Regions from separate parts of the Actinomadura sp. NPDC049382 genome, predicted to be linked through region 1. Evidence: riboswitches for the same ligand, from Rfam matches in the RefSeq annotation. Region 1 holds a riboswitch; each other region holds the start of a gene.

Region 1 (7,596 bases):
CGTGCCGATCATCAGGGCGACCAGCACGAACGCGGCCGCGCGGAAGCGGTGCACGTCCAGGCCGAGGGACGCGGCGGCCTCCTCCCCGGCCAGCAGCAGGTTGAGCGGCCGGGACAGCCCGAGCAGCACCGCCGTCCCGGCGAGCACCGCGGCCGCCGGGATCCACAGGACGGTCCAGGTGGTGCCGGCCAGTCCGCCGAGCGTCCAGCGCAGCGCCGCCTCGGCCCCGCGCGGGTCGTCGGACGTGATGATCAGGTAGCTGGCCACCGCCGACAGCACCTCCGCCGTCGCGACGCCGGCCAGCACCAGCCGCACGGTCGTCATCCGGCCGCCGGAGCGGGCCAGGGAGTACACCAGGAGCAGCGCGAGCAGCGCGCCGCCGAACGCGGCCAGCGGCAGCGAGAACATGCCGAACCAGGCCACGTGCAGCACCACGACCAGGACCGCCCCGACCGTCGCGCCGGACGACACCCCGAGCAGCATCGGGTCGGCGAGGGGGTTGCGCACCAGCGCCTGCAGCGCCGTCCCGCACACCGACAGGCCCGCGCCGACCACCCCGCACAGCAGCACGCGGGGGAGCCGGACGTCCAGCACGATCGTCTCGCGGACGGGCGGCCAGGCCGGGTCGGCCAGCGCCGGATGCAGGCGGTGCAGCAGGATGCCCCAGACCTGCCCAGGCGGCAGCCGCACCGAGCCGGCCGCGATCCCGGCCGTCGCCGCCGCCAGCACCAGCGCCGCCAGCAGCGCCAGCACCAGCGCGTAGGGGAGCCGGCGGCGCGGACCGGGCGCGGCCGGCGCCGTCCGGACGCCGGAGCCGCGGGCCTCGGCCAGGCCGGTCACGCGAAGCGGTCCGGATGCAGTTGCCGGGCCAGCGAGTCCACCGCGTCCGCGACGCGCACCCCCGTCACCGTGGACGACAGCGGCAGCACCGCGAACCGCCGGTTCTTGATGGCGGGGACGTCCTTGATCGCGGGAGTGCGCAGCAGGAACGTTTTCTTGTCCTCGGCGGACTGCTCGCCGTAGTCGTAGATGAGGACGACGTCCGGCGCGCGCTCGGCGAACTGCTCGAACGAGACGTCCCCGTACGGTTTGTCCACGTCGGCGAACAGGTTGGCGCCGCCCGCGAGCCGGATCATCTCGTTGCCGATCCCGGCGCCGCCCGCGGTGAAGACGGTCTTGTCGCCGCTGTCGTAGACGGCCACCTTGACCGGGGCAGCGCCCGCCAGCCTGCGCTTCACCCCGTCCAGGACGGCGCGCATCGAGGCGAGCCGGCGTTCCGCCCGGTCCGGGACGCCGAAGATCTTCGCGACGGTCCGGATCTCCTGCTCGACGGTGGCCATGGTCACCGGCCCCTCGGGGCATTCCTCGATGTTCAGGCGGGTGGCGATGCCGGCCTTCCGCAACGCCGCCCGGCCGCGGCCCTCCTTCTCGTCGAAGGCGCTCGTCCAGCCCCCGTACACCAGGTCGGGTTCGGCCGCGAGCAGCGTCTCGTAGGAGGGGTACTCCTTGGAGAGCACCTTCACCCCGTCGTAGGCCCGCCGGAACTCCGGCAGGACCGCGTCGTCGAGGTAGCCGGTGCCGACCATCGACTTCTCCAGGCCGAGCGCCAGCATCACCTCGGTCGCGTGCTGGTTGAGCGAGACCGCCCGCTGCGGCGGCCGCTGATAGGTGGTGGTCACGCCGCAGTTGGCGTCCGTCACGGGGAAGCCGGGAGGCGCCGCGCCGGCCTGCCCGTCGGCGGTGCCCGCCGCGCCGCCGCATCCGGCCGACAGCAGCACCAGTGCCATCAGCGAAGCCAGGGCCCGCCTACCGCGCGCCCGCGTCGCCCTTACCGGCGCGGACTCGCGCAGCCGTGCGGGGAACGCTGAACCCATGGGCATACAGCCCCTCCTCCCTGGGGAGATCCGCCCCAGTTGTTCCGAGGAGGCGACCGCGTGAGTCTCCTGGCTCTCGGGTCAACGCTCGTCCCGGCCTTCCCACCCGCAGGCGCGGGCAGTGGCATGGTTCGGGATCCGCTCGCCGATCACAGTGGCGGGACCGCGCCGGATTCGCACCGGCTTCCTCGTTCCGCCGTCGCCTACTCCGCACATCGTGACACATGCGGCGCGCGTGCCCGGTCCCCGGCCGGGCGCCCGCCCGGTCCGCCGGGCCCTTTGCGCCGGTCGGCCTCCGATGAGCGGTTCGTCACACGATGATCTTCCTTGACAGATCACTACTGCATGTTCTTAGTTACTGCATATAACTTGCAATAACTGAGGGGATGCATGACTCCGTCACCGGTGGCCCCGTCCGCCGCGGCCGTGGCCCCCGACCTCGACGACCTGGGCGCGTCCTCCCGCCGGCGCCGGTACCTGCTGCTCCTGCTCGGGCTCCTGGCGGTCTTCCTCGCCACGGCCGTCGCGGCGGTCGGGACGGGCGCGGTGGTGGTGCCGCCGGCGACCGTCCTCGACGTCGTCGGCCACCACCTGATCGGCGCCCCGGCCGAGGTCACCTGGCGACCGGCGCACGACTCGATCGTGTGGCGGGTCCGGCTGCCGCGCGTCCTGCTGGGGGCGGCGGTCGGCGCCGGGCTCGCCGTCACCGGCATGGCGCTGCAGGCGATGGTGCGCAACATGCTCGCCGACCCGTACCTGCTGGGGGTCAACTCCGGCGGCTCGACGGGAGCCGCCGCCGCGATCCTGTTCGGGTTCGGCGCGGGCTGGGGCGAGCACGCGCTGCAGATCGCGGCGTTCCTGGGCGCGCTGGCCGCCGCGCTGCTGGTCTTCGTGATCGCCCGCGTCGCCGGGCGGATCACCTCGACCCGGCTGCTGATGACCGGGGTGGCCGTCGGCTACGCGCTCTACGCGCTGACCAGCTTCCTGATCTTCGCGTCCGATTCGGCCGAGGGGTCGCGGTCGGTGCTGTTCTGGCTGCTGGGCACGCTGGCGCTCGCGCACTGGTCGGCGCCGCTGTTCGTGGTCGTGGCGGCCGTCGTCCTCGTGACCGCCCTGCTCACGCTGTGGGGGCGCCGCCTGGACGCGCTCGCGATCGGGGACGAGACCGCGCACACCCTGGGCGTCGCGCCGGCGCGGTTCCGCCTGGTGCTGCTGGTCCTGGTGTCGCTGGCGGTCGGGGTGCTGGTGGCCTCGTCGGGCAGCATCGGCTTCGTCGGGCTGGTGATCCCGCACCTGGCGCGGCGCATCGTGGGGGCCACGCACCGGAGGGCGGTCCCGGTCGCCGCACTGATCGGTGCGACCTTCCTGCTGTGGGCCGACCTGGCCGCCCGCATGGTCCTCAGCCCGCAGGAACTGCCGATCGGCATCATCACCGCGCTGGTCGGGGCGCCGTTCCTGCTCATCCTGGTCCGCCGCCCGCACGCCGGAAGCGAGTGAGACAGCCATGATCGAAGGACGCGGGCTCAGCTACGCCTACGGCGCGACGACCGTGGTGCGCGACATCGACGTGCGGGCCGAATCCGGCCGGGTCCTCGGGCTGCTCGGTCCCAACGGCAGCGGCAAGACCACCGTGGTCCGGATGCTCACCGGGATCGTGCCGCCCCGCAGCGGGCAGGTGCTGCTCGATGGGCGCCCCCTGGACTCCGTGCCCCACCGCGAACTCGCCCGGCGGGTCGCCGTCGTACTGCAGGAGCCGGGAGGCGACCTGCCGATGACCGTGGCCGACATGGTCATGCTCGGCCGGGCCCCGCACCAGTCGACGTTCTCCCGCAACGGCGCCGACGACCACCGGATCGCGGCGGCCGCGCTGCGCAGGGTCGGCGCCCGGCACCTGGCGGACCGGATCTTCGTCCGGCTGTCCGGCGGCGAGAAGCAGCGCGTGATGATCGCCCGCGCGCTGGCGCAGCAGCCCGCGCACCTGGTGCTCGACGAGCCGACCAACCACCTTGACATCCGGTTCCAGCACGAACTGCTCGCCATGGTCCGCGGGCTCGGCATCACCACGGTCATCGTCCTCCACGACCTCAACCTGGCCGCGCGGTACTGCGACGACGTCCTGGTCCTCCAGCGGGGCAGGGTCCTCGCGCACGGCCCGTGCGCCGACGTCCTGACGCCCGAACTCCTCGAAGGCGTCTACGGCGTCGGCGTCGAACGCCTGGAGACCTCCCGCGGCATCCAGTTCCTCTTCCACCCGCTCGACGCCGCGGCCGCCGCGCCGTCCCCGACCACCCGTTGACCAGAACGCCGGACGACCACCGCAAGGAGCGATGCGCCAGATGAAGCGATTCCTCGCCTGGGCCGGGGCCGGACTGCTGGCCGCCGCGCTGGCCGGATGCGGCTCGGCCGGCCCGGAGGCGGACGGCCGGGGCGGCACGGCCGTGAGCTACCCCCTCACCGTCAAGAACTGCGGGGTGGACGTGAGGGTGGACAGGGCGCCCACCCGCGCCATGATCGTCAACAGTGCCCCGCTGCAGTACCTGTCCTCGCTCGGCGTCCTGGACCGGCTGGGCTCGCGGGCCGGGAAGTTCCCCCCGGAGTACTACTCCGAGCAGACCCTCGCGGCGGTCGCCAAGGTCCCGTCCCTCACCGACCGGCTCGGCTCCGACGGGCACCTGAGGATTCCACCGAGGCGATCATCGCGCAGGAGCCCGACCTGCTGCTCGGCCTGCCGGAGGGCGTCACGCGGGAGTCGCTCGCCGCGGCCGGCATCCCCGTCCTCCTCGAACCCAGCTTCTGCCCGGACGGGATCGAGGACCCCGGCTACGAGACGATCTACGACCAGATGCGGCTGTACGGCACGGTCTTCGACCGGCGGGCCGAGGCCGAGCAGGCGGTAGCGGACCTCCAGAAGCGCATCAAGACCGTCGAAGCGGGCCTGACCGGCCAGAAGGGCCGCAAGGTGGCCGTCCTGTGGCCCTACCGGGGCGAGGGCACCGTCGGCGCCTACGGCAGCCGGAGCATGGCCACGCCGCAGCTCGAGACGCTCGGCGCCCGGAACGTGTTCGCCGACGTCGACAAGCGCGTCTTCGAAGTCTCCATGGAGGAACTGCTGGGACGCGACCCCGACACCATCGTCCTGCTGCACACCGACGGCACCGACCAGGAGATCGAGCAGGCCCTGCTCGACATCCCCGGCGCCGAGGACCTGCGCGCCGTCGAGAACGACGCCGTCATGGTGCAGCTGTTCAACTTCACCGAACCGCCCACGCCCCTGGTCCTCGACGGCCTGGAGCGCCTCGCCGCCCACTTCAAGGGAGAGTGAACGCCATGTCCCCGCACTCGCCGATCCAGGACCGGATCACCTGGTACTGGGACCAGCACGCCCCCGCCTACCAGCAGTTCCAGGAGCAGCGGCTGGCCCACCCCGACTACAGCGCGGCCTGGACGCGGGTCTGGCGGGACGCGCTGCCCGGCGACGCCGAGACCGTCCTCGACGTGGGCACCGGGACCGGTCACGCCGCACTGACCATCGCCGCCCTCGGCCGCCGCGTGACCGGCGTCGACATCGCACCCGCCATGCTGGACTTCGCACGCGACAACGCCCGGCGCCGCGGGCTCGACATCACCTTCGTCCAGGGCGACGCGGTCGAGCCCGACGTGCGGGGCGCCCCCTTCGACGCCCTCGTCAGCCGCTACCTCCTCTGGACGCTGCCCGACGTCGACATCGCGCTGGGCAACTGGCGCCGCCTGCTCCGCCCCGGAGGCCGCCTCGCCATCGTCGACGCCCCCTGGCACGCCGGCGGGATGCGCCACTCCGACACCGACCCCAGGGCCCGCGCCTACGACGACGAGGCCCGCCGCGCCCTGGTGCTGGCCGAGGCGGAGACCATCACCGCCTGGCAGGACCGGATCACCGCCGCCGGCTTCGCCGACGTCGAGGTCACGCCGCTGACCGAACTCTACGAACTCGACGGCGTCCACGGCGTCGCGGCCGACCACCGCCGCACCCTGCAGCACCTGATCACCGCACGGAACCCGGAAACGGACGCGCCCCGCTCCCAGGACGGGGCATAGACCGTAGCCTCGCCACGCAGACCGCACACCAACCGCCGGAGAGACCATGGACAGTGAAGTCCGCTTCGAGAATGTGGCGCCTGTGATCCCGGTCCGGGACCTGGCCTCCGCCCTCGACCGCTACCGCGCCCTCGGATTCACGGCGCGGCGATCCGAGGACGACCACCACTACGGCTTCGTCGACTGGGGGCCGGTCTCGCTCCACCTCACCCAGTGGGACGAGCATGACCCCGCCCGCACCGGCGCGGCCGTCTACCTCTACGTCTCGGACGCAGCCGCCCTGCACGCCCAGTGGGCCCGGACCGGCGTCCCCGGCCGCCTCGGCGAGCCGGTCGACACGCCCTACGGGCTCCGGGAGTTCGCCTACGTCGACCCCGAGGGGACACTGCACCGCGTCGGCTCACCGATCCCCTGACGGCAGACGCGGGGCCGGACCTCGCGACTCAGGACGGCGGTGCGAAGGTCCCGGCCGTGGCGGACGTTCGTCCCTGCAGGTCACCCCGTTTCCGGGGAAGGAACGGGAGGCAGGAGACCTGAGAAGGGAGGGACCATGCAGTACGGCAACCCGGCAGGACCGTCCGAGCAGATGTCGGCCGATGCCCGCAAGGCCGTCGAGGACGCGGTGTGGGCTCCCTCGGTGCACAACACCCAGCCGTGGCGGTTCGCCCTGCACGGGACCCGGATCAGCCTGAGCGCGGACATCGACCGCCGCCTCGACGTCGCCGATCCGGACGGCCGCGAGATGCTGATCAGCTGCGGCGCCGCGCTGTACAGCCTGAGGTGCGCGCTGCGCGCGCTCGGCTACGCGGCGGACGTGCAGTTGCTCCCCGACCCCGATCGCCCGTTCCTGCTGGCGGACGTCGATGTGAGGCCGGGGGAGCACCCCAAGCAGGAGATCCTGCGCGAGCACGCGCAGATCCGGCGTCGCCGCACCCACCGGGGCGGGTTCCTCCAGGACCCGGTGCCCGCGGGGGTCCTGGCGGCGATGCGGCAGGACGCCGAGCGCGAGGGCGCCCGGCTGGTCGAGGCCGTCGACGCGCACGTCAAGGGGGCGCTGGCCGCGTTGACCGACGCGGCCGAGCACGTCCAGCGGCGGTCGGCGGCGTACGCGGCGGAGATCGCCCGGTGGGCGCCCTCGCCGCGGACGGCCCGGTCGGACGGCGTCCAGGAACGCGCCTACCCGCGGCGGACTCCGCAGACCACGCCGCATTTCCCGGCCCGGGACTTCGCGCGCGGCCACGGATGGGGAGCACAGGACGCGCACGAGGGCGAGACTGCGTCGGCCGGACTGACGCTGGTGCTGGTCTCCGGCGGCGACGCACCCGCCGATTGGCTCCGGGCGGGGCAGGCGCTGCAGCGCGTGCTGCTGAGGGCGATGGAACGTGATCTGTCCGCGGCCTTCCACACCCAGGCGCTGGAAGTGCCCGAGCTGCGGGAGTTCATCAGGGCCCGGTTCTGCGGCGGCGCCCACCCGCAGATGCTGCTGCGCCTTGGCTTCACCGAGGGGGAGGAGCTGGGCACGGTGCGCCGCCCGGTCGGGGAGGTGCTCGACGAATCATGACCGGGCGGCGGGCGCCCTCGGCCGAAGGCTGACATCACGGATGTTGCCGGAGATACTGGGGTAATGGCCGACGGATCCCAGGCCGGT
Region 2 (7,596 bases), on a different contig from region 1:
CGCGCTCGGCCGCCTCCAGCAGCCGCTCGGCGATGCCGTGCAGCGCCCACGGGTTCGACTTCTCCATGAACTCGCGGTTCTCGTCGTCGAGGACGTAGGCGGCGGTGAGCCGGTCGTACATCCAGTCGGCCATGACGCCGGTGGTGGCGTCGTAGCCGAACAGGTAGTCGACGGTCGCGGCCAGCTCGAACGCGCCCTTGTAGCCGTGGCGGCGCATCGCGGCGAGCCACTGCGGGTTCACGACGCGGGCCCGGAAGACGCGGGCGGTCTCCTCCGAGAGGGTGCGGGTGCGGACGGCGTCAGGGCGGGTGCTGTCGCCGACGTAGGCTTCCGGCGCCTTCCCGGTCAGCGCCCGGACCGTGGCGATCATGCCGCCGTGGTACTGGAAGTAGTCGTCGGAGTCGGCGATGTCGTGCTCGCGGGTGTCGACGTTCTTGGCGGCGACCGCGATACGGCGGTAGGCGCTCTCCATGTCGTCGCGGGCGGGCACGCCGTCGAGGTCGCGGCCGTAGGCGTGGCCGCCCCACACCGCGTACACCTCGGCGAGGTCGGCGTCGTCGCGCCAGTTGCGGCTGTCGATGAGCGGCAGCAGCCCCGCCCCGTACGCGCCGGGCGGCGACCCGAAGATGCGGCGGGCGGCGCGCCGCTCGTCGCCGTGCTCCTCCCGGTCGGCCCGGACGTGGGCGCGGACGTGGTTGGCGGAGTCGGGCTCGTCGAGGCCCGCGACGAGCCGGACGGCGTCGTCCAGCATGGCGACGACGTGCGGGAACGCGTCCCGGAAGAAGCCGCTGATGCGGACGGTCACGTCGATGCGGGGCCGTCCCAGCTCGGCGAGGGGGATCGGCTCCAGGGCGGTGACGCGGCGGGACGCCTCGTCCCAGGCGGGGCGGACGCCGAGCAGCGCGAGCACCTCGGCGACGTCGTCCCCGGCGGTGCGCATCGCGCTCGTCCCCCACACCGACAGGCCGACGGAGCGGGGCCATTCGCCGTGGTCGGCGCGGTAGCGGTCCAGGAGGGAGTCGGCCATCGCCTGCCCGGTCTCCCAGGCGAGGCGGCTCGGGACGGCGCGCGGGTCCACCGAGTAGAAGTTGCGGCCGGTCGGCAGGACGTTGACGAGGCCGCGCAGCGGCGACCCGCTCGGCCCGGCCGGGATGTAGCCGCCGTCCAGCGCGTGCAGGACGTGGTCGAGCTCGTCGGACGTGCGGGCCAGCCGGGGGACGATCTCGGCGGCGGCGAACTCCAGCACGCGGGCCACGAGTTCGCGGCGCTCCTCGGGGATCTGCCGGGCGGCTTCGGCGACCGCGTCCACGGCCCAGCCGGCGTCCTCCATGGCCTGGACGAGGCCGCGGGCGGCGGTCTCGGCGGCGTCGACGGCGGTGAGGGCCTCGGTGCCGTCCTCGGTCAGGCCGAGCGCCTCGCGCAGGCCGGGCAGCGTCTCCCGTCCCGACCACATCTGCCGGGCGCGCAGCATCGCCAGCACCAGGTCGACGCGGGCCGCGCCCCGCGGGGCCTGCCCGAGGACGTGGAGGCCGTCGCGGATCTGCGCGTCCTTCACCTCGCACAGCCAGCCGTCCACGTGCAGGAGGAAGTCGTCGAACTCGGTGTCGTGCGGGCGGTCGTCCAGGCCGAGGTCGTGGTCGAGCTTCGCGGCCTGGATCAGCGTCCAGATCTGGGCGCGGATCGCGGGCAGCTTCGCCGGGTCCATCGCGGCGATCGTCGCGTGCTCGTCCAGCAGCTGTTCGAGGCGGGCGATGTCGCCGTAGGTCTCGGCGCGGGCCATCGGCGGGACCAGGTGGTCGACGAGGACGGCGTGCGCGCGGCGCTTGGCCTGCGTCCCCTCCCCCGGGTCGTTGACGAGGAACGGGTAGATCAGCGGGACGTCGCCGAGCGCGGCGTCGGTGCCGCACGACGCCGACATGCCCGCCGCCTTGCCCGGCAGCCATTCCAGGTTGCCGTGCTTGCCGACGTGGACGATCGCGTGCGCGCCGAACTCGTCCGACAGCCACCGGTAGGCGGCCAGGTAGTGGTGGCTGGGCGGCAGGTCGGGGTCGTGGTAGATCGCGATGGGGTTCTGCCCGAAGCCGCGCGGCGGCTGCACCATGACGACGACGTTCCCGGCGCGGAGCGCGGCGAGGACGATGTCGCCGTCCTGGACGAACAGCTGCCCGGGCGGCGGCCCCCAGTGCAGCTCCATCTCGCCGCGCAGCTCCTCGGGGAGCGTCCGGTACCAGCGCTCGTAGGACGCGGCGGAGATGCGGACCGGGTTGCCCGCGAGCTGCTCCTCGGTGAGCCAGTCCTCGTCCTGGCCGCCGGCGGCGATGAGCGCGTGGATCAGCGCGTCGCCGTCCAGGTCGCCGGCGGAGCCGTCCGCGGAGTCGCCGACGCCGGGGAAGCCCTCGCCGAGGTCGTGGCCCGCGTCGCGGAGGCGGGCCAGCAGCCGGACGGTGCTCGCCGGGGTGTCGAGCCCGACGGCGTTCCCGACGCGCGAGTGCTTGGTCGGGTACGCCGACAGCATCACGGCGACGCGGCGCTCGGGGGGCGGGGTGTGCCGCAGGCGGCCGTGCCGGACGGCGATCCCGGCGACGCGCGCGGCCCGCTCCGGGTCGGCCCGGTAGACGGTGAGGCCGTCCTCGTCGATCTCCTTGAACGAGAACGGGACGGTGATGATGCGGCCGTCGAACTCGGGGATCGCGACCTGCGACGCGGCGTCCAGCGGGGACAGCCCGTCGTCGCTCGCCTCCCAGTCGGCGCGGCTCGTGGTGAGGCACAGGCCCTGCAGGATCGGGACGTCGAGCGCGGCGAGGGCGCCGACGTCCCACGCCTCGTCGTCGCCGCCGGCCCCGGCGGTCGCGGGCTTGGACCCGCCCGCCGCGAGGACGGTCACGACCAGCACGTCCGCCCGGCGGAGGGTGTCGAGCAGCTCGGGTTCGGCGGTGCGCAGGGACGAGCAGAAGACGGGCATGGCCTGCCCGCCCGCGTCCTCGACGGCCGCGCACAGCGCCTCGGCGAACGCGGTGTTCCCGGCCATGTGGTGGGCGCGGTAGTAGAGCACGCCGACGACGGGGCCCTCGGTGGTGCGGGGCTCGCGTTCGAGCCGTCCCCACGTCGGCGTGGCGGCCGCGGGCGCGAACCCGCGCCCGGTCAGCAGCAGGGTGTCGGTGAGGAACGCGTGCAGCTCGGCGAGGTTGGCGGGCCCGCCGTGCGCGAGGTAGGCGTGGGCTTCGGCGCACACGCCGCCGGCGACCCCGCCGCTGAGCCGGGACAGCTCCATCAGCTCGGCGTCGGGGGCCTGCTCGCCGCCGAGGACGACGACCGGGCGGGGGCCGGCGAGCAGCGCGTCGAGCCCGTCCTCCCAGGCGCGCCGGCCGCCGAGCAGCCGGACCACGACGAGGTCGGCGCCCTCGGTCAGGCCGGGCAGGTCGGCGGCGGTGAGCCGGGCGGGATTGCCGAGGCGGTAGTCGGCGCCGGACGCGCGGGCGCTCAGCAGATCGGTGTCGGACGTCGACAGCAGCAGCACGGTGCCAGCGGACACGGCCGTTCCTCCCCTGGGGTCCTCGCCCCGGTAGCGGGTGTCGCGACGGCAGGAGTCTCCTGGCTCCCGGATCGATGCTCGCCCCGGCCTTCCCGTCCGTGCGGACAGTGGCCTCAAGCGGGGTTCGCTCCCCGGTCACAGTGGCGGGACCGCGCCGGATTCACACCGGCTTCCTCCCATTGCCATCGCCTGGGGAGAAGAGTACGGCAGCGCGGCCCGCCCGCAAAGTGTGGTTAACATCCTCCCCGTGCCGATTGCCAGACCGCACGCCGACGCGTGCCCCGGTGCGCTGCGCACCCACGACGCCGCCGACGGATCGCTGGCGCGCGTCCGGGTGCCGGGCGGCGCGGTGTCGTCCGCGCAGCTCGGAGTGCTCGGCGCCGCCGCCCGCGAGCTGGGCCGCGACGTGATCGAACTCACCTCGCGCGGCAACGCGCAGCTGCGCGGCGTCCGCGATCCGGCGGCGCTCGCGGCGCGCCTGGAGGCGGCGGGGCTGCTGCCGTCGCCGTCCCACGAGCGGGTGCGCAACATCGTCGCGTCCCCGCTCGGCGGGCGCGGCCCGCGCGGTGTGCTGGTGACGGATCCGCTGGTCACGGCCCTCGACCGGGCGCTGTGCGCGAACCCGCGGCTGGCCGGTCTGCCGGGCCGCTTCCTGTTCGCGCTGGACGACGGCACCGGCGACGCCGCCGGCCTGGACGCCGACCTGACCTACGCGCCGGACGGCCTCCACATCGCCGGGACGCGGGTCTCCCTTCCGGCCGGTGACGCGGTCGCGCTGCTGGTCGCGGCTGCGGAGGGATTCCTCGACGTCCGGGGGGACGCGTGGCGGGTGGCGGAGGTGCCGGACGGCGCGCGGCTCATCGCCGGGCGGCTCGGCGCGAGCGCGGAAGAGCCCGGCGCGCCTCCTGAGCCCCGGCCGCCGCACGCCGGGGTCGTCCGGCAGCGGGACGGGCTCGTCGCGCTGGAGGTCGTGCCGCCGCTCGGGCGGATGTCGGGCGCGCAGGCCGAGGCGCTCGCCGGGGTCTCCGGCAGCGTGCGGATCACGCCGTGGCGGAGCGCCGTGCTGCGGGACCTGGCCTCCGGCGAGGCCGGAGAGGTCGCGGCGGTGCTGGCTGAGGCGGGTTTCGCGGTCGACGCCGCGTCGCCGTGGGTCGGCGTCACGGCCTGCACCGGGAGCCCCGGCTGCGCGAAGTCGCGCGGCGATGTGCTGGGCGCGGCGCGGCGGTGGGTCGCCGGGCTGGAGCGCGCACCCGAGACGCCCGTCCACTGGACGGGATGCGAGCGGCACTGCGGGACGCCCCGCGGTCCCGTCGTGTTGAGAACGGCCGAGTCGGCTGAGAACGGCTGAGTCGTGCTGAACATGCTTGAGGAGCAGCGGTGATGGAGTACGTCCGGGACGGCGCCGAGATCTACCGGCGGTCCTTCGCGACGATCCGCGCGGAGGCCGACCTGTCGGGCCTGCCGGACGACGTCGCGCGGGTCGCGGTGCGGATGATCCACGCCTGCGGGATGACCGACCTCGTCCGGGATCTGGGCTGGTCGCCGGGGGTGGTGGCGCGGGCGCGGGCGGCGCTGCTCGACGGCGCGCCGGTCCTGTGCGACGCGCGGATGGTCGCGTCCGGTATCACGCGCGCGCGGCTGCCGGCGGGCAACGACGTGGTGTGCGCGCTGGGCGAGCCGGAGGTGCCCGCGCTGGCGGAGCGGCTCGGCACCACGCGCAGCGCGGCGGCGCTCGACCTGTGGCTGGACCGGCTGGAGGGGTCGGTCGTGGCGATCGGCAACGCGCCGACCGCGCTGTTCCGGCTGCTGGAGCTGGTGGCGGCGGGCGCGGGGCGTCCGGCGGCGGTGCTCGGGATCCCGGTCGGGTTCATCGGCGCGGCCGAGTCGAAGGAGGCGCTCGCCGCGAGCGGGCTCGACCACCTGGTGGTGCGCGGGCGGCGCGGCGGCAGCGCGATGACGGCGGCGGCGGTCAACGCCATCGCCAGTGAGGCGGAGTGATGGCGGGACGGCTGTTCGGCGTGGGCGTCGGCCCCGGCGATCCGGAGCTGGTCACGGTGAAGGCGGCGCGGCTGATCGGCGAGGCGGACGTGGTCGCCTTCCACTGCGCGCGGCACGGCCGCAGCATCGCCCGGTCGGCGGCCGAACCCTACCTGCGGGACGGCCGGATCGAGGAGCAGCTCGTCTACCCGGTGACGACGGAGACGACCGCCCATCCGGGCGGCTACCAGGGCGCGCTCGACGACTTCTACGCCGACTGCGCCGCCCGCCTCGCCGCGCACCTCGACGCGGGCCGGACGGTCGTGGTGCTGAGCGAGGGCGACCCGCTGTTCTACGGGTCCTACATGCACCTGCACAAGCGGCTCGCTCCGCACTACCCGGCCGAGGTGGTGCCCGGCGTGACGTCGGTGAGCGCGGCGTCGGCGGCGGCCGGGCGTCCGCTGGCGGAGCGGGAGGAGACGCTGACCGTCCTGCCGGGGACGCTGCCCGGCGACGAGCTGGCCGAGCGGCTGCGCGCGGCGGACGCGGCGGCCGTGCTCAAGCTCGGCCGGACGTTCCCCAAGGTCAGGCAGGCTTTCGAGGACGCGGGCCGGCTCGGCGACGCCTGGTACGTCGAGCGGGCGTCCACCGGCCGGCAGCGGGTCGCGCCGCTCGCCGAGGTCGACCCGGCGGACGTCCCGTACATGTCGCTCGCCCTGCTGACGAGCCCGGCGGAGCGGTCGTTCGAGGCGCCGCCCCCGGCCCGGCCGGAGGGCCCCGGCGGGGTGTGGGTGGTCGGGCTCGGCCCGGCGGGACGGGCCTGGCTCACCCCGGAGGCGCAGGACGTACTCGCGTCCGCGACCGACCTCGTCGGCTACGGCCCCTACCTGGACCGGGTGCCGCCGAACCCGCGGCAGCGGCGGCACGCGTCCGGGAACCGGGTGGAGGCCGACCGGGCCCGGCACGCGCTGGCGCTCGCGCGGGACGGGGCGCGCGTCGCCGTCGTCTCGTCCGGCGACCCGGGCGTGTTCGCGATGGCGGCGGCGGTGCTGGAGGCGGCGGCCGACGACGCGTTCGCGGACGTGCCGGTGCAGGTCGTGCCGGGGCTGACGGCGGCGCAGGCCGTCGCGGCGCGGGCGGGCGCGCCGCTCGGCCACGACTTCTGCGTGCTGTCGCTGTCGGACATCCTCAAACCGTGGGACGCGATCGCGCGGCGGCTGTCCGCGGCGGCCGCGGCCGACCTGGTCGTGGCGCTCTACAACCCGTCGTCCAGTCGGCGCAGGCACCAGCTCCCGGCGGCGCGGGACCTGCTGCTGGAGCACCGCTCCCCCGAGACGCCGGTGGTGATCGGACGCGACGTCGGCGGCCCCGAGGAGAGCGTGGCGGTGACGACGCTCGGCAAGCTCGACCCGGAGCGGGTCGACATGCGCTGCCTGGTCATCGTGGGGTCGTCCACCACGCGGGTCACCGACAAGGGCGTGGTCTACACGCCGCGCCGCTACCCCTGAGCCCAGGCGGCGGCCGCCGCCACGTCGTGGGTCGTCCGGACGCCTTCGGGGGGCGGCGGCCGGTCGACCATGACGACCGGGATGCCCGCGTCTCGGGCGGCGGTGAGCTTCGCGCGGGTCATGGCGCCGCCGCTGTCCTTGGTGACCAGCACGGTCAGGCGGTGGGCGCCGATCAGCGCGCGCTCGCCGTCCACGGTGTAGGGGCCGCGCGCGAGCAGGACCTCCACGTTGGACGGGACGGGCGGCTCCGGCGGGTCCACCGACCGGGCGAGGAACCACGCGTCGGCGCGGGCGGCGAACACCGGGATGCTGCGGCGGCCCGTGGTGAGGAACGCGCGGGCTCCTGCGGGCAGGGCCTCGGCGGCGGCCGGCAGGGACGGGACGCGGTGCCAGTCGTCGCCGTCCCCTTCCGTCCAGCCGGGGCGGCGCAGCGCGAGCAGCGGCACGCCGGTCAGCCGGGACGCCCGCGCGGCGGAGGCGCTCATCCGCTCCGCGAACGGGTGCGTGGCGTCCACGAGGCGGTCGGTCCGGTGGTCGCGGAGCCAGGCGGCGAGCCCTTCGGCGCCGCCGAACCCGCCG
Region 3 (7,596 bases), on a different contig from region 1:
CGTCGCCGTCGAGCGCGGCGCCGGCGTCGAGGATCACCACCAGCCGGATCGGCGGGCCGCCGCCGGGCAGGTCGTCGCCGCCGCCGATGCGGCGCAGGTCGACCAGGTCCAGCAGGCGGCGGACGCGTTCGGCCGCGCCGGTGCCGACGGCCACGCCGCCGCCGAGGAGCCGGGCGGACGTGGCCGGGTCGAAGCCCTGCAGCCAGCCCGCGCCCGACAGGCCCGGCGCGTCGACGACGTCCAGCCCGACGAGCCCCGGCGGGGCCGCGGCGAGGAACCGGGTCGCCAGCGACCAGGCGTAGGCGGTGGAGTCGCCCGGCATGGTGCCCTGGGAGATCCACACGGCGCGCCGCCACGGCAGCCGCAGGACGAGCGGGATCCGCAGGTCCGGCAGCTCGGCGGTGGACAGCCGGCCGAGCAGCACGCCGCCGGCCAGGTCGGTGCGGGGCCGCCAGGTCAGCCAGGACGGCGCGTCGAACGGCGCGACCTCCGCCTCGACGTGCGGCTCCACCCGGGCCAGCTCGTCGCGGAGCTGGGCGGCGTCGGCGCGCAGCCGCTGGTCGGCGGTGGCCATCAGCTCGTCGAAGCGGCCGCGGGGCCGCCGCCCGGCGATCTCCTCGTTGCGGACGGTCAGCGCGTGCTCGGTCGCGGCGCGGAACGCGGCCAGCGAGCGGCTCGCGTCCTCCCAGACGAGCCAGCAGCGTTCGAGGTAGTCGACCTCCGAATCGGGCGGCGGCGCCGGAGGCGGTACCGGCGGCGGTACCGGCGGCGGTGCGGCCGCTGACGGCGGCCGCACGGGCTGCGGCTGGACGGGCGGCGGCTGCGGGGCTTGTACCGACTGTGCCTCTGCGGGCGGCGGGGGCCCCGGGTCGTCCACCTCTATGCCGTGCGCGGCGACCAGTTCGGCGAGGCCGCCGGCGTAGCCCTGGCCCACCGCGCGCACCTTCCATCCGCCGGCGCGGCGGTAGACCTCCAGGCCGATGATCGCCTGCTCGGGGCCGAGGCCGGGGACGGTGAACGCGGCGACCGCGGCGCCGTCGGCGGTCAGCAGCACCCGCGGGGGCTCCGCCCCGAACGACGTGCCCCCGGCGAGGCTGACCGCGATGAGCACCGCGGCGACCTCGGCGGGGACCGCGTCGAGGTCGAGGTCGACGCGCTGGCCGCCGGCGTCCGACCAGCGGACGCCCGGCGCCTGCGGGGCGTTGAAGAACACCAGGTCGGCGTCCGAGCGGACGCGCAGGTCGGGGCCGACGAGCAGGGCGCTGACGTCGACGGGCACGGCGCTGGAGACCGTCGCGGTCACCCGCCGGGCGGTCAGTGCCGCGTTGGCGCCGCGGGCGAGTTCGGTCATCGGCGTCAGGCGTGGGCCGCGATCGCCGGGAGCATGTCCTGGAACGTGCGGCCGTGGCAGGGCTCGCCGATCGCGTTCATCTTCCAGGCGCCGCCGTGCCGGTAGATGCGGGCCATGACCATCGCGGTGTGGGCGCCGCCGCCGGTCAGCGTGTACCGGGCGAGCTCGCCGCCGTCCATCTCGTTGACGAGCCGGCAGAACGCGTTCTCCACCTCGTTGAACGTCTGGCCGTTGAACGAGCTGACCGTGAACACCAGCGAGGTGACGTGCACCGGGAGGCGGTTCAGGTCGACGATGACCGACTCGTCGTCGCCGTCGCCCGCCCCGGTCAGGTTGTCGCCGGTGTGCCGGACGGAGCCGTCGTCGCTGACGAGCTTGCCGAAGTAGACGACGTCCGCGAGGTTCTGGTCGGCGAACAGGACGCAGGACGCGTCGAGGTCGATGTCCCGCTCACGGGAGCCGAAGAACCCCTTCTTCTTCACCGCATCCCAGCCCAGGCCCATCCGGACCATGCTGAGCGCGCCGCCGGGCTTCTCCAGCGAGATCCGCTGGCCCTTCACCATCGACACCGTCACAGCCGTCGCCTCCTCGCCGTCCTGTGCCGCGCTGACCCGAGAGTGCGCCGGCCCGGACGCAAAGCCTTCCAGTCCGCCCGCCGTGTTGTCACCTCGTTCCCGGTTCCGCCCGTGAAACCGGTGGAAGGTCGCTTGTCCATTCCGCGCGCGCCGCCGCATAGTGACGTTCCACCTGCGAATTGTGATCGGGAAAAGGGTGGTTCTGGTGCGGGTCTTACTGCTGCGGGTCTTAGGCGTGCTGATGGGCGTGTTGGTCGCGGCGGCGGCGGTGCTCGTGGGGCCGCCGGCCTCGGCGGCGGCCTTGACGGAGGTCACCAGTTTCGGGACGAACCCGACCGGGTTGCGAATGCACGTGTACATCCCCGACCGCGTCCAGGAGAAGCCTCCCGTCCTGCTGGCGATCCACTGGTGCACCGGGTCGGGGCCGGCGATGTACTCGGGCACGGAGTTCGCGCGGCTGGCCGACCAGTACGGGTTCGTCGTCGTCTACCCGTCCGCGACGCGCAGCGGAAGCTGCTTCGACGTGTCGTCGGCGCAGGCGCTGCGGCGCGACGGCGGGAGCGACCCGGTCGGGATCATGTCGATGGTCCGGTACGCGCTCCAGCGGTACGGCGGGGACGCGTCGCGCGTGTTCGTCACCGGGGTGTCGTCCGGCGCGATGATGACGAACGTGATGCTGGCGAACTACCCGGACGTGTTCGCCGCGGGCGCGGCGTTCGCGGGGGTGCCCGACGGCTGCTTCGCCACCGCCGACGGCTCCGGCTGGAACAGCGCGTGCGCCAACGGGACGGTCCTCAAGACGCCGCAGGAATGGGGCGACATCGCCCGCTCCGCCTACCCCGGCTACTCCGGGACCCGGCCGCGGGTGCAGCTGTGGCACGGCACCGCCGACGACACGCTGCGCTACCCCAACTTCGGCGAGGAGATCGACCAGTGGACGAACGTCCACGGCCTGTCGACGACGCCGACCTCGACCGACCAGCCGCAGCAGGGCTGGACCCGCACCCGCTACGGAGACAAGGTCGAGGCGTACTCCCTGCAGGGCGTCGGCCACAACCTGTTGGCGTCCGGCATGGCGCAGCGGGCGATCCAGTTCTTCGGCCTCGACCAGGGCGGCACCACCGAGCCGCCCGGGGACGGCGACTGCGCCGTCTCCTACGCGGTGAACGCGTGGAACACCGGGCTCGTGGCGAGCATCACCATCACCAACACCGGGTCCGCGGCGATCAACGGCTGGACGCTCGGCTTCACGCTCCCCGCCGGGCAGACGATCACCTCCGGGTGGGGCGCCGCCTACCGGCCGACGAGCGGCGCGGTGACCGCGACGAACGTGTCCTACAACGCCGCGATCCCCGCCGGAGGATCCGTCGGGATCGGCTTCCAGGCCACCCACACCGGCGGCACCGGCGCGCCGTCCGCGTTCACGCTCAACGGCGCCGCCTGCGCCGCCTCCTGACGGTTCGCGCCCGTGCGGGGCGGCCCGCCCCCGCTCCGCACGGGCCGGACACCGGGCTGTTGACAGCGGTCCGGGCGGCCCGTACGGTTCGCTTGATTCACGGTTGCCCGAGGGAAATCCGGTGAGATGCCGGTGCGGACGCGCCACTGTATCCGGGACGACGATCCCGGGAGCCAGGTCGCTCGGGTGGCCGCGACCTCATTGTCCGGGACGCGCTAGATCCCTCATGGAGGCTCCGTGAGCACGCTCAGTGCCCGCACCATCCCCCTTCCCCGAATCGCTCCGTGGCTGCTCGCGGTGCCCGTGCTGCTGCTGATCGGCTACCTCGTCCTGATGGACAACGGCGCCGTGTCGCAGGCGGGCGGCTACCTGCACGAGTTGATGCACGACGGCCGGCACCTGCTCGCCGTGCCCTGCCACTAGGCCGCCGCATGGTACGCACCCTGCTGGTCAGGGGCCTTCTTCTGGGCCTGCTGGCCGGCCTCGTCGCGGGCGTCTTCGCCTTCGCGGCCGGTGAGCCGCGCATCGACGAGGCGATCGCACTGGAGAACGCCGCCGCCGCCCACGAGCATGTTCACGAGCACAGTGGACAGGGGCACGGTGGACAGGGGCACGCTCACGAGGAAGAGGTGAGCCGCGGCACGCAGAAGGCCGGGCTGTTCCTCGCCACCGGCCTGTACGGGGTCGCCGTCGGCGGCGTGTTCGCGCTCGTCTACGCGGGGCTGCGCGGGCGGGTCGGTCCGGAGTCGGACGGTGGGCTCGCGCTCGCCGCCGCCGGGACCGGCTTCGCCGCCGTCATCCTCGTCCCGTTCCTGAAGTATCCGGCGAACCCGCCCGCGGTGGGCGATCCCGAGACCATCAACGGCCGCACCCTGCTGTACCTGGCGATGATCGGCGTCGGGCTGCTCGCGACCGCGATCGCGGTGACCACGGCGCGGCGCGTGCCCGGCGGGCCGTGGGCGCGGTGGCCGGCGGCCGTGCTCGCCTTCGTCGTCCCGGTGGCCGTCGCGTCGCTGCTGCTGCCGGGGGTGGACGAGGTGCCCGACGGGTTCCCCGCCACGCTGCTGTGGGAGTTCCGCATCACCTCGCTCGGGACGCAGCTGGTGTTCTGGGCGTCGTTCGGCGCGCTGTTCGGGTGGGCCTGCGACCGGGCCGCCCGTCGTCCCGCCCCGGTACCTGCTTGAACGGGGCGCCTGCTTGAACCGGGCGCCTGTTTGAACGGGGTGCCTGCCTGAATGGGGTGCCCGCCCCACGGGGGCTGTTCGTCCGGCACGTGGCGTCGGCGGCCTGGGTGCCGCCGGTGTCGGCCGCTTCGAGCTCGCGCCCCTGTCCACCACGCGGCTCGCCGCTGCTCCGAGCAGTCGGCGGGTCGTCCACGTCAACCGGAAGGTGGTTCCTTGACCGCCCTGTATCCGTTCAGCGCCGTCGTCGGCCTGGACGACCTGAAGCTGGCGCTGCTCCTCAACGCCGTCTCGCCGCGCGTCGGCGGGGTGCTGGTGCGGGGTGAGAAGGGCACCGCGAAGTCGACGATCGTGCGGGCGCTCGCGGCCCAGCTGCCCGCCGTGGACGTCGTCGCGGGCTGCCGCTTCGCGTGCGACCCGGCGGCGCCGGACCCGTCCTGCCCGGACGGCCCGCACGAGCCGGGCGGCCCGGCGGAGCGGCGGCCGTCCGCGCTGGTGGAGCTGCCGGTCGGCGCGTCCGAGGACCGGCTCGCCGGGTCGCTGGACGTGGAGCGGGCGCTGACCGAGGGCGTGAAGGCGTTCGAGCCGGGACTGCTCGCGGCGGCGCACCGGGGCGTCCTGTACGTCGACGAGGTGAACCTGCTGCACGACCACCTGGTGGACCTGCTCCTGGACGCCGCCGCGCTCGGCACCTGCTATGTGGAGCGCGAGTCGCTGTCGGTCCGGCACGCGGCCCGGTTCCTGCTGGTCGGGACGATGAATCCCGAGGAGGGCGAGCTGCGGCCGCAGCTCCTCGACCGGTTCGGGCTGACGGTGGAGGTGGCCGCGTCGCGGGAGCCGCGCGAGCGTGCGGAGGTCGTCCGGCGGCGGCTGGCGTTCGACGCTGCCCCGGAGGCGTTCGCGGCGCGGTGGGCCGGCGCCGAGTCCGATCTCGCCGCGCGGATCGCGGAGGCCCGCGCGCGGCTCGGCGGCGTCCGGCTGCCGGACGAGCGGCTGGAGCAGATCGCGGCCGTGTGCGCGGGATTCGAGGTGGACGGGCTGCGCGCCGACATCGTCACGGCGAACGCCGCGATGGCGCACGCGGCCTGGCGGGGCCGGAGCGAGGTGTCGGAGGAGGACGTCCGCGCCGCCGCCCGGCTGTCGCTGCCGCACCGGCGCCGCCGCGACCCGTTCGACGCGCCCGGCCTGGACGAGTCGCTGCTCGACGACCTTCTGGACCGCTCCTCCCCCGACGAGCCGCCCCCGCCCGGCGGCGGCCCGAAGGACGACGGCCCGCAGGATGAGGGCCCGCAGGACGACGGGCCGCGGGAGGACGGGCCGCAGGATGACGGGCCCCGGGATGACGGGCCGAGAGGTGACGGGACGCCCGGTGAGACCAGCTCGCCGGGGGATGACACCTCCACTGGCGGCGGGGGTGAGCGGGTCGTGGCGGCGGAGGCGCCGCATGCGGTGCCTCGGCTGGAGGTGCCCGGGGTCGGTGACGGTGCCGCCGGGCGGCGGTCGCGGGCGCGGACGGCGCGGGGACGGGTCACCGGGGCGCGGCGTCCGGCCGACCGGGTCCGCGATCCGCACCTGGTGGCGACGCTGCTGGCCGCCGCCCCCCACCAGCGGGAACGGGGCCGGTCCGGCTCGGGGCTCGTGCTGCGGCGGGGGGATCTGCGGGAGGCCGTGCGGGAGGGGCGCGAGGGCAACCTCGTGCTGTTCGTCGTGGACGCGAGCGGCTCGATGGCGGCGCGGCGCCGGATGACGGCGGTGAAGACGGCGGTGCTGAGCCTGCTGCTGGACGCCTACCAGCGCCGCGACAAGGTCGGGCTGATCACGTTCCGGGGCCGGACGGCGGAGGTGGTGCTGCCGCCGACGTCGTCGGTGGAGGCGGGGGCGGCGCGGCTGCGGGCGCTGCCGACCGGCGGCCGGACGCCGCTGGCGGCGGGGCTGGTCCGGGCCGCCGAGGTGCTGCGGGCGGAGCGGCTGCGCGATCCGGCGCGGCGCCCGCTGGTCGTGGTCGTCACCGACGGCCGCGCCACCGCGGGCGGCGACGTGGACCGGGCGGCCGGGCTGCTCGCCGGGACGGCGGGGATCGTCGTGGACTGCGAGGACGGCCCGGTCCGGCTCGGCCTCGCGGGCCGGCTCGCCGTGCGGATGGACGCGCGGCTCGTCCCGCTGCGGGAACTCGATGGAATCGTGCGCGAGCACAGGAAGGCGGCCTGAGATGCCCCAGGGGAAGCCCGTGTCCGTCCCCGACGACGGACTCACCACCCGGCAGCGCCGCAACCGGCCGCTGCTGATCGTCCACACCGGGCCGGGGAAGGGGAAGTCGACGGCGGCGTTCGGGATGGCGCTGCGGGCGTGGAACCAGGGCTGGCCGGTCGGGGTGTTCCAGTTCGTGAAGTCGGCGAAGTGGCGCATCGGGGAGGAGCGCGCGCTGCGGGTGCTCGGCGACAGCGGCGAGGGCGGGCCGGTCGCGTGGCACAAGATGGGCGAGGGCTGGTCGTGGATCCAGCGGCCCGGCAGCGAGGAGGACCACGCGGCCGACGCGCGGGAGGGCTGGGCGCAGATCAAGCGGGACCTCGCCGCGGAGACGTACCGTTTCTATGTGCTCGACGAATTCACCTACCCGCTCAAGTGGGGCTGGCTGGACGTGGACGACGTGGTGGAGACGCTCACCGCCCGGCCGGGCGTCCAGCATGTCGTCGTCACCGGGCGGGACGCGCCGGACGCGCTGGTCGGGGCCGCCGACCTGGTGACGGAGATGGGGAAGGTCCGGCATCCGATGGACGCCGGGCAGAAGGGGCAGCGGGGCATCGAGTGGTGATCCCGCGGCTGGTGGTCGCGGCGCCGTCGTCGGGGAGCGGGAAGACGACGGTCGCGACGGGGCTCATGGCGGCGCTGCGGGCGCGGGGGCTCGCGGTGTCGCCGCACAAGGTGGGGCCCGACTACATCGACCCCGGCTACCACGCGCTGGCGGCGGGGCGGCCGGGCCGCAACCTCGATCCGTGGCTGGTGGGCGAGGAGCGGGTGGCGCCGCTGTTCCGG
Region 4 (7,596 bases), on a different contig from region 1:
TGGGACGGTCGTGCCGTTTGCATGGCCTGGGGCGTCCGCAGCCTGGGCGGCTGCCGCCTTGGTCGACGGGGCGTGTTCGCAGGTGCTTGCCCGTTGCGCGGCGTGGAAGTGTACGAGGGAGGGGGCTTGGCTAGCGGGTTTGGTCGGTTGGGCGGATGAGGATTTCGTTGACCGCTACGTGTTCCGGCTGGGTGAGGGCGTACACAACGGCGTTGGCTATGTCTTCGGGCTGGAGGGTGCGCATGGACGCGGCCATCTGCTGTGCGGCTGCCCGGGTTGCCGGGTCGGAGATGTGGTCGGCCAGTTCGGTCGAGACGAAGCCCGGTTCCACGATCACCACCCGGACGCCTTGGGCGGTCACCTCTTGCCGGAGTGCTTCGGAGAATGCGTTGATGCCGAACTTTGTCGCGGCGTAGACGGCGCCGCCCGCTGATGCGATCCGTCCTGACGTCGAGGAGACCTGGAGGACGGTGCCCTTGCTCTTCAGCAGGTGCGGCAGGGCCGCGTGGACGGCGTACATCGAGCCGAGCAGGTTCGTTTCGACCATGCGGGTCCATTCGGTGGTGTCGGCGCCTGCGATCGGGCCGCTGAGCATTACCCCGGCGTTGTTCACCAGGACGTCCAGGCCGCCGAAGTGTTCAACGGTCGCCGCTACTGCGGCCTGCACTGACTGCTGGTCTGTCACGTCCAGGTTCAGGGGAAGTACCTCGCCTGGTGCCTTGTCCGCGAGGGTCGCCAGGCGGTCGGCTCGGCGGGCGCCGACGGCCAGGTCCGCGCCTGCGGCTGACAGGGCCAGTGCGGTTGCCTCGCCTATGCCTGAGGACGCGCCGGTGACCAGGACGGTCTTTCCGGCGAGCTTGTCGTTCATGACTTTCCCTTCGATGTGCGGTCTGCGCTCCGGCCGGTCCGTAAGCGGACCGGGCGGTCACCTTAGAGAGCTCATAAGCGGACCGATTGGTCACCTTAGGTAGAGTGGTCGCTGTAGGAAGGAGTGGCGCATGGCCAAAAGCGTCCCGTCGCGCAGTGATGCGGTGCGGAACCGTCGGCTGCTGCTGGACGCGGCGGCTCGGACGTTCGCCGAGCGCGGGGTCGAGGTGTCCATCGGCGAGATCGCGGAGTGCGCCGGGGTGGGCAAGGGCACGGTCTTCCGGCACTTCTCCTCCAAGGCCGACCTGCTGGCGGCGATCATGCTCGGCATGCTGGACGAGCTGGAGAGCACCGGGACCGCGCTGCTGGAGGCCGACGATCCGGGGCGGGCGCTGCGGGAGTTCATGGCCGCCGGGGTGGAGATCTTCGTCAGGGACCGGGCGTTCTGCGAGGTCGTCGGCCGGCCGTCCCTGCAGAGCGAGCAGGTGCGGGAGGCGATCCAGCGGCTCCGCGACGTCGCGGAGGAGATCACCGACCGTGCGCGGCGGCAGGGGGCCGTGCGGCCAGATGTCACCGGCACCGATGTGGTCCTGCTGCTGAGCGGCATCCAGCACACGGCGGCGCCGCTGTTGGATCATGAGCCGCAGGCTTGGCGGCGTTATCTCGAGTTGGCTCTTGATGGGCTTTCCGCTGAGTCGCGGCCGGAGTTGCCGTATCCGCCGCCGGGTCGGCTGTCGCTTGAGGGAGCGGAGGGCGGTCCTGGCGGTTGAGCCCGCCCAGGATTCGTGTCGCCGCTTATGTGATCAGGTATGACCCTGGTCCTGAGTTGCTCGTCTTCGATCATGTCGGGATGCCGGAAGCGGGGACTCAGGTGCCAGCGGGTGGTGTCAGGGGTGGTGAAGGCTTGGTGCGGGCGGTTTTGCGGGAGGTTTTTGAGGAGACGGGGCTGAGCGATGTCTCGGTTGTTCGGCGGGTTGCCGTAGAGGAGAAGCCGCATCCGTGTTCTGGGGAGCCTCGCCGGACGTCGTTCTTTCATCTTGTCGCGGGTGCCTCTGTGGCGGACGCCTGGGAGCACGTGGTGGATGGTGACGAGGGCGATGCGGGGTTGACGTTCGCCTGCCGGTTCGTGTCGTTGCCGTTGGCGCGGCCGCTCGCAGATGACCAGGGTGCTTGGCTGGGGCTCGTTGATGCGGCCTTCGTTCGTGAGCTTTGACGGCGGTAGAGTCGCCGGTGGCATGAACTGACGCGGGGTGCCCCTTCGTGGGGAGAATCGGGAAGCCGGTGTGAATCCGGCACGGGCCCGCCGCGGTGACCGGGGAGCTGCCGTCCATGCGCGTTTGCGCGGCCACTGGCCGGAAGGCTGGGAAGGCGGGCGGTCCGGCGTCGATCCGGGAGTCCGAAGACCGGCCCCGCTCCACGCGGCCGCCATGCGGCGGCCCGACGCAGCGGGAGCCTGCCATGGAGCTTTACGACGTCATCCACCGCCGCCGCGATGTGCGCGCCGAGTTCACCGGTGCGCCCATTCCGCGGGACGTCCTCGACCGGGTGCTCGCGGCGGCGCATGCCGCGCCGAGCGTGGGGCTGTCGCAGCCCTGGGATTTCATTCTGGTGAGGGACGTTCGGCTTCGGCGTGCCTTCTATGAGCATGTCCAGGGGGAGAGGGCTGTGTTCGCTCGTGGTTTGCGAGGGGATGCGGCTGAGCGGTTCGGGAAGATCAAGATCGATGGGGTTCTGGAGTCCACTCTTTCGGTTGTGGTCACGTATGACGCTGCTCGGGGTGGGCCTGCGGTTTTGGGGCGGCATGCGATCGCCGATGCTGGGCTGTACTCGGTCTGTCTGGCCATTCAGAACTTGTGGCTGGCCGCTATGGCGGAGGGCTTGGGGGTGGGGTGGGTTTCGTTCTACCGCGAGGCTTACCTGCGTGAGTTGCTCGGCATTCCGGGGGACGTTCGTCCGGTCGCCTGGCTGTGTCTGGGGCCGGTCAGCCGTCTGCAATCCGCTCCGGATCTCGAACGGCACGGGTGGCGGCAGCGGCGGGAGTTGGATGCCGCAGTTCACCTTGACCGGTGGGCGGGGCGGTCCTGAGGCGGATCGCCATGTGGGTCAGGAAGGCCACGCCGGCCAGCAGGTAGCAGTTGGCGATCGGGGTCAGGAAGATGTGGAAGCCGTATTGGAGTGGGTGGCCGTTGTGCGGCGTCCACCAGAGCGGGGAGAGCGCGAAGAGGACGTAGGCGGCCAGGGCGGTTTTCCGGTTGTTGTTCCTGAGGAGCACCGCCAGGGCGGGGACGATCCATACCCAGTGGTGCGCCCAGGAGATGGGGGAGACCAGTAGGCCGGTCGCGCCTGTGACGGCTGTGGCGGTCAGCCAGTCGCCTCTTCTTGCCCAGAGGACGGCGATCGTCAGGCCGATCGCGGCGATCGTCAGCGGGATGGCGGTGTACCAGTCGCCCACTTCGGCCGTGCCGCGCAATATGCGGTTCAGGGTGCCGTAGGGGGATTGGTTGCTGATGTACGGGACGCCCACCCGGGACGTGTCGTAGAAAGTGTCCAGCCAATAGACGCGGGACGCTTCCGGTGCGATGACGTAGGCGAGCAGGGTGCACGTGGCGAAGGTGGCCGTGGCGGTCACGGCGTCCTTCGTGCGCCTCGTCAGCAGGAGCAGGACGACGAAGATGGCCGGGGTCAGTTTGATCGCGGTCGCGATGCCGATGGCGATTCCGGCGGGGCGGCCTTGGGCGGCGCGGTGCATGTCGGCCAGGACGAGGGCCAGCAGGAAGAGGTTGACCTGGCCCAGGAAGAACGAGTGGTAGACCGGTTCCAGAAGGAGGCCGGCCGCTACGACGGCGATGAGGGGGACGTGGCGGCCGGTCAGTTTCATCGTGATTCGGCATGCCCATATGAAGGCGGCCAGTGCGGCGAATTGCCAGATCACGCGGGCCAGGGTGAGCGGCAGCAGGGAGAGGGGGGTGAAGAGGGTGGCGAAGAAGGGGGTGTTGGTGAACCAGTGGTCGGCCAGCTGTTCCGTGTAGAGGCGGGTCCCGTCGGTTATGGCGTCTCCGCCCAGCCAGTAGATGCGGAAATCCAGCGAGTCGTAGGTGATAGAGAATACGGCTATTGCTGTGACTTCGATGGCCAAGAGCAGTGGTATCCAGCGTTTCATGCGGATAACGGTGTCGATCGGCCCGGTTTTCGCGCATCGGGCCGTCGCACACATTTGCGGAACGCCCGTTAGCCCGTGGGATTACGCCCGCGGGCCAATGTGCGGGAGAACGGCCGGCGGTTACGATCGGCGCATGTCAGCCCGAGTGCGCCGTCTCAGCGGCGCGGTTCTCGCCTGGTCGGGAGCCGCGCTCTATCCCGGCGTCCTGTTCCTCGCCCTCTCCACCGGGCGGTTCCTCTCGCGGGAACTGGACATCCTGCTCTGCGTCGGCCTCACCGTGCTCGTCGCCGCGCTGCTGCGGCGCAACCCCCTCCCGGCCCACGCGATCCTGCTCTTCTCCTGGATCCTGGCCCTGTCGGAGACGCCGAACGGCGTCGTCGCGGGTGGGCAGATCCTGCTCACCGATCTCGCGGTCTGCTACATCGCGGCGACACGCCCGCGCTGGGTCTCGGGCTCCGTGGCGGTCGTCACCGGCGTCCTGCAACTCCTGTCCGTCGCCGCGTTCCTGATGGCGGACGAGGTGCTCCTCCTCACCATCGTCCTGGCGATGGTCGTCGTATGGATGACGGGGAACTCGCTGCGGGTGCGGCGCGCGCACGCGGAGGAGATGCGCGAGCGGGAGACCGCGCAGGCCGTCGCCGCCGAGCGGCTCCGGATCGCCCGCGAGCTGCACGACATGGTCGCGCACAGCATCGGGATCATCGCGATCCAGGCGGGCGTGGGCGGACGGGTGATCGAGACGCAGCCTGCGGAGGCCCGCAACGCGCTGGGCGCGATCGAGGCCACCAGCCGCGACACCCTGTCCGGGCTGCGGCGGATGCTGTCCGCGCTGCGCGCCGACGACCCCGCTCCGCTCGGCCCCGCCCCGGGCCTGGCCGACCTCGACCGGCTGGCGGCGGCGACCGCGGACGCCGGGGTCGCGGTCGACATCCGCCGGACGGGGGAGCCGCGGGCGCTTCCGCCGGACGTCGACCTCTCGGCGTACCGGATCGTCCAGGAGGCGGTCACGAACGTCGTCCGGCACGCGGGCACCGACCGCTGCCGGGTGACGATCGACTACCGCGACGGCGAGCTCGCGATCGAGGTGGCGGACGACGGGCGCGGCGGCGTGGTCGGCGCCGGGTACGGCCTGGTCGGGATGCGGGAGCGGGTCGCGCTGCTGCGCGGCGAGTTCGCCGCCGGGCCGTCCCCCGCGGGCGGGTTCCGGGTGGCGGCCCGCATCCCGGCGCCGGCGGCGGCCGCATGACGGTCCGCGTCGTGCTGGCCGACGACCAGCCGCTCATCCGCGCCGGGCTGCGCGTGCTGATCGCCGACACCCCGGACCTGGAGATCGTCGGCGAGGCCGGGACGGGCCGCGAGGCGGTCGACCTGGTCGAGGCCCTTCACCCCGACGTGGTCGTGATGGACATTCGCATGCCCGACATGGACGGCATCGAGGCCACCCGCCGCATCACCGGGGCGCACGTCATCATGCTGACGACGTTCGACGACGACGAGTACGTGTACGGCTCGCTGAAGGCGGGCGCGAGCGGCTTCCTGGTCAAGGACATGGCGCTGGAGGAGATCCTCGCGGCGATCCGCGTCGTGGCGGGCGGGGACGGGCTGATCGCGCCCAGCGTCACCAAGCGGCTGATCGAGGAGTTCGCCGCCCGTCCGGAGCCCGCCGCCGCGCCGCGGCGGGCCGAGCCGCGGGAGGTCGCCGGGATCACCGGCCGCGAGCGCGAGGTGCTGACCCTGGTCGGGCGCGGCCTGTCGAACCAGGAGATCGCCGACGAGCTCTACATCAGCGTCGCCACGGCGAAGGCGCACGTGGCCCGGCTGCTGGCGAAGCTGGCCGCCCGCGACCGGGTGCAGCTGGTCATCATCGCCTACGAGCTGGGCCTCGTGGCGCCCCCTACCGGCGGTAGTACTACCTGACGTGGTGACCTCGGTATCGGTCGGATAACCTTGAAGCCGTGAAGGGTCTGGGAGAGCTTGAACGCACGGTCATGGAGGTCCTGTGGGAGCGGGAGGACGCCGGCCACGAGGCGGCGACCGCCCGTGACGTGAGCCGTGCGCTCGCCGGCGACCGGGACCTCGCCCACACCACGGTCATGACGGTGCTGGACAGGCTCGCCAAGAAGGGCTTCCTGGAGCGCGAGCGCGACGGCCGGGCCTGGCGCTACCACCCGGTGGCGAGCCGGGAGATGTACGTGACCGAGCTGATGCTGGGCGCGCTGAACGAGACCGGTGACCGGGACGCGGCGCTCGCCCACTTCGTCCGGTCCGTGTCGCGGGACGAGATCGACGTGATCCGGGAGACCCTCGCGGGCCTCACGAGTAAGGAACCACCGGCATGACCGGCGCCGCCCTGCTCGCATTGATCTCTCTCGGGACCGTCGGCGGGGCGCACTTCCTGTCCCGCGCCCGGTGGACGTGGCGAGCGCCGCGCATCGGGATCGCGCTCTGGCAGGCCCTCGGGCTGTGCTGGGGCGTCGCCACGATCGGAGCCCTGCTCGGCCTGGCCCTCCTCCCGTACCGCAAGGGCGTCCTCGGCGGGCTGCCCGGCCTCTACGACGACCAGGCGGCACGCCTCGGCGCCGTGCAGGTCGCGGCGCTGCTCGGTGCGATCAGCCTGGCCGGCGTGCTGCTGGTCATGCTGATGTTCGCGGTGGTCCGGGTGTTCCGGGCCCGGCGGCGGCACCGGGCGCTGCTCGCGCTGGTGTCGCGCCGCGACTCGTCCGTGCCCGGCACCCTCGTCCTCGACCATCCGGGCGCCGCCGCGTACTGCGTGCCGGGCGTCCGCTCGCACAAGGTCGTCGTCAGCGCTGGCACGCTGGAGCTGCTCGACCGCGGCGAGCTGGCCGCGGTCCTCGCGCACGAGCGCGCGCACGCGCGCGAGCGGCACGACCTGGTGCTGCTGCCGTTCACGTCGCTGCGCCAGGTGTTCCCGCAGTTCCACCTGGTCGGGCGGTGCCTGGACGCGGTGGAGCTGCTGATCGAGATGGCCGCCGACGACCGGGCCCGGCACCACCATCCGGCGCGCGAGCTGGCGACGGCGCTGCTGCGGTTCGCCGCGGCGCGTCCGGCGGCCGCCCCGTCCGGGACGCTCGGCGTGGCGCACGGCGACATGCCGGTGATGGTGCGGGTGAACCGCCTGCTGGAGCCGGAGCCGGTGTCGCGCCGCATGCGCGTCGCCGCGTCGGTCGCCGTCCCGGTCATCGCCGGCCTTCCGCTGCTGCTTCTCGTCCTGCCTCACTAGTCCGCGCGGGCGTTTCCGGAGCGGCGGCCTGCGGCTTCGGGCGGCGCAGGACGAGGAGGGACACCGCGAGCGCGGCGACCAGGAGCCCGGCGGAGACGCCGAACGCCAGGTGGTAGCCGCCGGTGAGCGCGTGGGCGGCGTCCTCGCCGTCCGCGCGCAGGGTCTCGGTGCGGGCGGCGGCGAGCGTGGTCAGTACCGCGACGCCGAGGGCCATCCCGACCTGCTGGACGGTGTTGAACACTCCTGACGCGAGGCCCGCGTCCTCCGGGCGGGCGCTCGACATGCCGAGTCCGGTCAGCGACGGCAGGACGAGCCCCGCGCCCGCGAC

The links. A riboswitch is a leader RNA that binds a small molecule or an ion and turns the genes downstream of it on or off. The one in region 1 is predicted to bind cobalamin.
Region 2: linked by a shared signal. The riboswitch ahead of cobN (cobaltochelatase subunit CobN) and the one ahead of AB0K34_RS26240 (ABC transporter substrate-binding protein) in region 1 are both predicted to bind cobalamin.
Region 3: linked by a shared signal. The riboswitch ahead of AB0K34_RS28380 (CbtB-domain containing protein) and the one ahead of AB0K34_RS26240 (ABC transporter substrate-binding protein) in region 1 are both predicted to bind cobalamin.
Region 4: linked by a shared signal. The riboswitch ahead of bluB (5,6-dimethylbenzimidazole synthase) and the one ahead of AB0K34_RS26240 (ABC transporter substrate-binding protein) in region 1 are both predicted to bind cobalamin.

What each region holds. Positions count from the first base shown of each region.
Region 1 covers NZ_JBFARO010000050.1:47,957-55,552, forward strand. Annotated here, with positions in the region: gene AB0K34_RS26235 (iron ABC transporter permease) at 1-831, opposite strand, end outside; gene AB0K34_RS26240 (ABC transporter substrate-binding protein) at 837-1,880, opposite strand; cobalamin riboswitch at 1,937-2,067, opposite strand; gene AB0K34_RS26245 (iron ABC transporter permease) at 2,265-3,371, shown strand; gene AB0K34_RS26250 (ABC transporter ATP-binding protein) at 3,379-4,170, shown strand; gene AB0K34_RS26255 (ABC transporter substrate-binding protein) at 4,267-5,196, shown strand; gene AB0K34_RS26260 (class I SAM-dependent methyltransferase) at 5,202-5,948, shown strand; gene AB0K34_RS26265 (VOC family protein) at 5,995-6,363, shown strand; gene AB0K34_RS26270 (hypothetical protein) at 6,499-7,509, shown strand; partial or broken gene AB0K34_RS26275 (histidine kinase) at 7,573-7,596, shown strand, end outside.
Region 2 covers NZ_JBFARO010000059.1:14,015-21,610, reverse strand. Annotated here, with positions in the region: gene cobN (cobaltochelatase subunit CobN) at 1-3,532, opposite strand, end outside; cobalamin riboswitch at 3,585-3,708, opposite strand; gene AB0K34_RS28350 (precorrin-3B synthase) at 3,780-4,880, shown strand; gene AB0K34_RS28345 (precorrin-8X methylmutase) at 4,910-5,530, shown strand; gene AB0K34_RS28340 (precorrin-2 C(20)-methyltransferase) at 5,530-7,017, shown strand; gene AB0K34_RS28335 (cobalt-precorrin-6A reductase) at 7,008-7,596, opposite strand, start outside.
Region 3 covers NZ_JBFARO010000059.1:22,779-30,374, reverse strand. Annotated here, with positions in the region: gene AB0K34_RS28395 (TerD family protein) at 1-1,351, opposite strand, end outside; gene AB0K34_RS28390 (TerD family protein) at 1,357-1,926, opposite strand; gene AB0K34_RS28385 (PHB depolymerase family esterase) at 2,132-3,382, shown strand; cobalamin riboswitch at 3,438-3,583, shown strand; gene AB0K34_RS28380 (CbtB-domain containing protein) at 3,620-3,805, shown strand; gene AB0K34_RS28375 (CbtA family protein) at 3,814-4,566, shown strand; gene AB0K34_RS28370 (VWA domain-containing protein) at 4,780-6,771, shown strand; gene cobO (cob(I)yrinic acid a,c-diamide adenosyltransferase) at 6,773-7,375, shown strand; gene AB0K34_RS28360 (cobyrinate a,c-diamide synthase) at 7,372-7,596, shown strand, end outside.
Region 4 covers NZ_JBFARO010000012.1:1,272-8,867, forward strand. Annotated here, with positions in the region: gene AB0K34_RS10515 (SDR family NAD(P)-dependent oxidoreductase) at 131-868, opposite strand; gene AB0K34_RS10520 (TetR family transcriptional regulator) at 999-1,637, shown strand; gene AB0K34_RS10525 (NUDIX domain-containing protein) at 1,634-2,080, shown strand; cobalamin riboswitch at 2,099-2,294, shown strand; gene bluB (5,6-dimethylbenzimidazole synthase) at 2,326-2,952, shown strand; gene AB0K34_RS10535 (glycosyltransferase 87 family protein) at 2,849-4,027, opposite strand; gene AB0K34_RS10540 (sensor histidine kinase) at 4,161-5,273, shown strand; gene AB0K34_RS10545 (response regulator transcription factor) at 5,270-5,944, shown strand; gene AB0K34_RS10550 (BlaI/MecI/CopY family transcriptional regulator) at 5,983-6,366, shown strand; gene AB0K34_RS10555 (M56 family metallopeptidase) at 6,363-7,268, shown strand; gene AB0K34_RS10560 (MFS transporter) at 7,225-7,596, opposite strand, start outside.